DNA from 2 places in the Bifidobacterium sp. UTBIF-68 genome. Region 2 is predicted to be linked to the other one. Evidence: riboswitches for the same ligand, from Rfam matches in the RefSeq annotation. Region 2 holds a riboswitch; the other holds the start of a gene.
What was found. Region 2 has a riboswitch for thiamine pyrophosphate ahead of BW14_RS10905 (hydroxyethylthiazole kinase). Riboswitches for the same ligand answer to the same signal wherever they lie in the genome.

Region 1 (3,121 bases), on a different contig from region 2:
ACGTCGAGTACACGGTCGGTGAGACGTTCTCGGACAAGGGTCTGACGGTCAAGAAGCTGATGTCCGACAACACCTCGGATGAGGTTGCCGCAGGCGACTACACCCTGTCCGCCGTGGACGCCTCCGGTGTTGTGGTCGATCTGTCCAAGCCGTTCGCGGCTGCGGGCAAGGTCACCGTGACCGTTGCGCTGAAGGACGATGCCACCAAGACCGCCGCTTTCGAGCTGACGGTCAAGGACAAGCCGGTCACGCCTCCTGCCGAGACGACGGTCGATGAGATCGCCGTGACCAAGCAGCCCGCGAAGACCGAGTACACGGTCGGCGACAAGTTCGACGCCTCCGGCCTCGAAGTGACCGCCAAGCTGTCCGATGGTGAGACCCGTGTGCTGGGCTCCGACGAGTACCTGCTCACCGGCTTCGATTCCTCCAAGGCTGCGGACGCTGTGACGGTGACCGTGACCTACACCGGCAAGGACGCGGGCAAGGATCTCAAGCCCGCCACCTTCACCGTGAAGGTCAAGGCGAAGGATGCCGGTTCCGACAATGGCGGCAACGGCAACCAGGGCAACCAGGGTGGCAATGGCAGCCAGAACCAAGGCAACCAGAACCAGTCCGACAAGAACAACAACAAGTCGGACGGCAAGGGTGACGGCAATCTGGTGAATACCGGTTCCGCTGTCGCCGGCGTGGCTGTCGCGATGCTGCTGCTGGCAGTGGCGGGCATCGCGCTGGCCGCCGTGCGCCGCAGTCGCCGGTAGCCGGTAGTCAGCACTCGGCAGTCGATTATCGATAATCGACTACCGAGTGTTCCCGGCAAACGTACGGCTGACAGCCGACCGGCTCGGTGCCGTACGGCACCATATTGCAGGTGCTATGTATGAGGCCGCCGTCCCTTTCCTTCAGGGACGGCGGCCTCGTCGTGTCATCTGGCTGATGCGCGTGTGCCGTTGGCGCCGGTGCGGCGTGTCATGGCCGCAATGTGGTGATGGGCGCGACGATTACTCCGTCCGGACGCGTGAAGCTGTAGGCTCCGGTACCGGTGAGCACCATGAGGAAGCTGGGCTCGGACATCTTGGAGGTATCCAGTCTTCCGGCCAGCTTCAACAGGTTCGAGGCACCCTCGTTGGTTAGTTTGTCTCCTCCGAGTTTGACCTCGATGAGACCATACCGTCCGTCACGCAAATGGACCACGGCATCGCATTCCAAACCGGTCTTGTCACGATAGTGGAACACCTGTCCGCCCAATGCGTCCGCATAGACGCGAAGATCGCGGATGCACATTCCTTCAAACAGTAGGCCGAAGGTCTCCAAGTCACGTAAAATGCCCTGAGGATTCACACCAAGGGCAGCCGCAGCGATGGACGGATCGACGAAATGCCGCGTATCCGCCGATCGAATGGCGGTTTTCGAACGAAGATTTGGATTCCATGCGGGCTTCGATGACATCCCGAAAGGCTCCATTTCCTTATTTGGACCGATTTCGTTTCCTTATTTGGACTGATTTTATTTCCTTATTTGGACCGTTTTCGTTTCCTTGTTTGGCTGACGGATTTGTAACAGAATTCGTTACACTTCCGTCAGCCGAGGTGGCAACCCCGTCAATCGACATGACAAACCCGTCAATCTGGCCCGGCGCGGGAATTTCCTTGACTCACAGCCGCTGTGTTTGCTACGGTGACCTCGAAACCGATTCGTAAGGGGCGCCTCTGGCTGAGACGGCATTCGCCGAACCCTTCGAACCTGTGAGCTCATACTCGCGTAGGGACTACGACGGTTGGACGCTTCCGTTCGACTCGAGAGCCGCGTGCGCATTGAGGGAGGAAGCAAGAGAGTGTCAATACGCAAGGAACTGACCGCCCAAAACGTCCTGCTGGGCTTCCAGCATGTGTTCGTCTCCAACGTCTGGCTCGACCCGGTGTTCGTGGCGGGCGCCATCGGCCTGCCGATCGCGTTGTCGTCGAACATGATCAACGCCATCTTCATCGTCTCCGGTCTGGTCACGCTGATCCAGGCCACCCGACTGGTGCGTCTGCCCGTGGTGCAGGGCCCGTCCGCCGCATTCGACGCCCTGATGATCGCGGCCGGCACCGCCGGCATGCTGGGCGCGGCCAGCTCGTCCATCCTCATCGCCTCGCTGGTATTCCTGGTACTGTGCCTGACCGGCGTCATCGAACGGATGCGGTTCCTGTTCTCCCCGCTGATCTCGGGTGTGGTCATCTTCATGGTGGGCGTATCCCTGTCCGGGTTCACGCTGAGCGAGTTCCTCGGCGGCGCTCCCGGCGACAAGACGTTCGCCGACCCCCGCATCCTCACCGTGTCCATCCTGACCACGGCGATCGTGCTGGTGCTGTCCCTGCTCGGCAAGGGATTGCTCAAATCGTTCTCCTTCCTGATCGCGCTCGTGGTGGGTACTGTGGTCGCCGCCGCGCTGGGCATGGTGGACTTCTCCCCCGTCGCATCAAAGGGCTGGCTTGGTCTGCCGACCTTCCTGCCTTACGGTCCGTTTACGTTCGATTGGAAGATCTTCGTACCGTTCTTCATCGCCTACATGGTCGCCGTGATGGAGGCGCTGGGCGTGTATCAGGCGGCTTCCGAGATTCAGGGCACCCCGCTTGAGCGCAAGCAGGTGCGCTACGGTCTGGCCGGCGAGGCGGCCGGTTCCGCCATCTCCTCGCTCATCGGCGGCTTCACGACCACCGCGTACCCGCAGAACGTGGGTCTGCTGAACCTGACCGGTGAAGGCAAGCTGCGCACGCGCACGCCTGTGGTCATCGCCGCAGTGCTACTACTGATCCTCGGCTTCGTGCCGAAGGCCGGCGCCCTGCTGTCTGTGATTCCCTCGGCTGTCGTCGGCGGCATCTTCCTGCCCGCTGCCGCCAGCCTGATTGTGACGGGCATCCGCACGCTGCGCAAGGTCGCCGACGACGAACGCCGTCAGATGGTGATCGGCATGTCCCTGCTGCTCGGCATCGCGCTGCCGAAGGCGCTCGCCGGGCTGACCGGTGGCGCGAGCGTGTTCTTCGGCAACAACATCATGGTCGGCGTATTCTGCGCGATCATCCTCAACGCGCTGTTCGTGGCGCTGCCGGATCTGGTGGCTCGGCATCGCACGCCGGATGCC
Region 2 (3,121 bases):
TCGAGGACCGCGTGGAGGGGCTGGACCTCGGCGCGGACGACTATCTGGCCAAGCCGTTCGCCTTCCGGGAGCTGTCGGCCCGCATCCGCGCGTTGCTGCGGCACGATTCGCGCCATCGCGGGCCTTTCGGCGGCGGCCCCGGTCCGGACTCCGGAACCGGACCCTCCCCGCTCATGATCGATTGCGAACGTCGGCTCGCGTACTGGCATGAGACCCCGCTGAACCTGACGGCCAAGGAATTCGCGGTGCTGTGGCATCTGGACGAGGCGGACGGCGGATGGGTCGGTCTCGACGAGCTCATCGCCGCCGTCTGGCCGGACGGCTCGGCCAGCACGGGCGCAGCGAAAACCGTCATCTACACGCTGCGGCAGAAAATCGAACACGCCGGCGGACGCGGGGCCATCGAATCGGCCCGCGGGAAAGGGTACCGGCTGCCATGAGCGAACATCACGGTCACGAGCATCGCGAGCGCCACCGCCTGCGTATGCGGTTGGTTCCCCGCACCTTCCGAGGCAAGATCGCGCTGGCCATCGGTCTGCTGGTAGCGGTGTTCCTAGGAATCGCGCTGGCGTTGCAGGCCATGTTCTTCAGCCGCATCTACGACCGGTCATCCTACCGGCTGTATCAGGTGGCACAAGGCTCCACGCTGCCTGCACCCGAGAACGGCGAGCTCTATGTATCGACCACCGGCTGCTATTACACCGATCACGCGGTAGGCTGCGGGCCGATGACGCCCGGCTCGATCATGGAGATCAGCGATGCGGACATGCGCAAGCCCCTGATGCAGAGCGCCATGTGGTTCTCGCTGGCGCTGTTCGCCGCGTTCGCCATACTGGCCATGATCATGGCGTGGCTCATCTCGCGGCGGCTGGCCGGACGCATCTCGTCGCTGGGGGCGCAGATGCAGCGGCTCGACCCTGCCGAACCGGGTGGGCGCGTGACGTTGGCGGGGTCCGATGAAGTTACCGATTTGGCCGGGGACGTGAACACCATGCTGGAACGTATCGAGCGCGCGGCGGCCACGCAACGGCAGTTCATCGCGAACGCGTCGCACGAGCTGCGCACGCCGATCGCGGTGATCGAGACCAGTCTGGACGCGCCGCTGAGTCAGGGCCGATTCCCCGATGATGTGGCGCCCGCGGTGCGGCGCGCACTCGACGCCGACCGGAACGCCGCTGATCTGGTGGAGGGGCTGTTGGCGCTGTCGCGCGTGCAGAACATGGCGTTGCATCACGGCGACGCGGAGCCGCCGGAGACGTCGCTCGGGGATGCGGCGGAACACGCGCTGGACGTCTCGTGGGATGCGATCGAGGCTCGTGGATTGAATGTGCGCACCGACATCGACCGGTCGGTGCGGGTGCGGGCGGACGAGACGATGCTCACGCTGCTGGTCGGCAATCTCGTGCGCAATGCGGTGGTGCATAACGTGGAATGTGGGGACATCACCGTCATCGTGCGTACGGTGGGCGGCGTAGTGGACGACGGCACGGTGAGTGGCGATACTGCGGACGGCAGCACGGGGGACGGCTACGCGGAGCTGTTGGTGGAGAACAGCACGGAAACGGGTGCCGATGGCGAGACCATCGGCGATACGACCGTCAGCGATGGGATCACCGGCGACAATGCCGCGCATGATTCCGGCGAATCCGGTGACCCCGGTGATTTCCCCGATGCCGGCCGGCTCTCCGATTCCAACGACTTGAACGACTTGCTCGTCCCCTTCCACCGGGGCGCGGCCTCACGGTTGGAGAACCGTCCTGGCAACGGATTGGGCCTGTCCATCGTCAAGGAAATCGCAGATTTATACCATGCCGAGCTGCGACTCGCTAGACCCGAAGCGGGCAGATTCGCCGTTTCTGTGCGATTTTGTAACAAATATGCCCATGTTGGGGCATAACGTCGGCAACGTAATGCAGGGGAACCCGTGGCGACACGGGTTGAGAATGGCCACGGCCTGACCCTTAGAACCTGTTGGTTAAGACCATCGTAGGGAGCAGTGATATGAGCGATGATTCGCACCCATCATGTTGCACCGGCGCACATGGTGTAGTAAATGATGCACATGTACACGACCATGACGACGAGTTCGCCTCGCTGCGCCACGACATCGCGCAGGCAGTACGGGATGTGAAGGCCAAGACGCCGCTGGCGCAGTCGTTCACGAACTTCGTGACCATCAATCTGGTGGCCAACGCGCAGCTCGCAGCCGGCGGCACGGCGGCCATGAGCTTCCTGCCGGACGATGTCATCGACACGGCCTCCATCTCCGGTGCCGATTACATCAACGTGGGCACGTTGCTGCCCTTCTATGCTGATGCGCTGCCGCAGATCGCGCGCGCCTTCCACAAGTCCGCCCACCCGTGGGTACTGGACCCGGTGGCGGCGGGCATCGGACGGACGCGCACCGAAATCCTGCGCGCCTTCCGCGCCACGCCGCCGACCATCGTGCGCGGCAACGCCTCCGAAATCATCGCGCTGGCCGACATGTGGGGGCTGAATCAGGCCAACGGCAACAATCCGGAAACCCGTCCCGCCGGCGTCGAATCGGTGGATGAGGTGGACGCCGCCGTCGAACCGGCGAAGCGACTGGCCCGGTTCCTCGCCGCCTCGGCTCCCGCCGGCAAGGCGGCCGTGGCCGTCTCGGGCGCGGTGGACCTCGTGACCGACGGCGAGCATGTCTACCGCTTGCCGGGAGGCAGCGCGCTGATGTCCAAGATCACCGGCGCCGGCTGCTCGTTGGGCGGTGTGACCGCCACGTATCTGGCCGTCGCCGAGCCGTTGACCGCAGCCCTTGCGGCAACCCTGCTGTACAACCGTGCTGGCGAGATCGCCGAGGCCAAGGCCGACGGACCGGGCTCGTTCCAAGTGCATCTGCTGGATGCGCTGTGGAATCTCACGCCCGAGCAGGTGGCGGCATCGGCGATTGTGGCGCAATGAACCGTGTGGTCTCGTACCTATTGTCTCTCCCTCAGTCTCGCTACGCGAGACAGCTCCCTCATCAGAGGGAGCCGAGAAACGTGAGATCGCGGAACGCCCAAGACTTCCTCATCAGAGGGAGCCGAGAAACGCCATTCTTCCCCGGATACACAACAAGACTTCCTTAATTAACCCAACACCAAGG

Region 1: another riboswitch for thiamine pyrophosphate. It lies ahead of BW14_RS06480 (solute carrier family 23 protein); the one in region 2 lies ahead of BW14_RS10905 (hydroxyethylthiazole kinase).

Annotation. Positions count from the first base shown of each region.
Region 1 covers NZ_JFAN01000020.1:20,150-23,270, reverse strand. Annotated here, with positions in the region: gene BW14_RS06490 (bacterial Ig-like domain-containing protein) at 1-758, shown strand, start outside; gene BW14_RS06485 (DUF4143 domain-containing protein) at 967-1,446, opposite strand; TPP riboswitch at 1,687-1,783, shown strand; partial or broken gene BW14_RS06480 (solute carrier family 23 protein) at 1,832-3,121, shown strand, end outside.
Region 2 covers NZ_JFAN01000043.1:16,914-20,034, reverse strand. Annotated here, with positions in the region: gene BW14_RS10915 (response regulator transcription factor) at 1-440, shown strand, start outside; gene BW14_RS10910 (HAMP domain-containing sensor histidine kinase) at 437-1,897, shown strand; TPP riboswitch at 1,905-2,010, shown strand; gene BW14_RS10905 (hydroxyethylthiazole kinase) at 2,002-2,937, shown strand.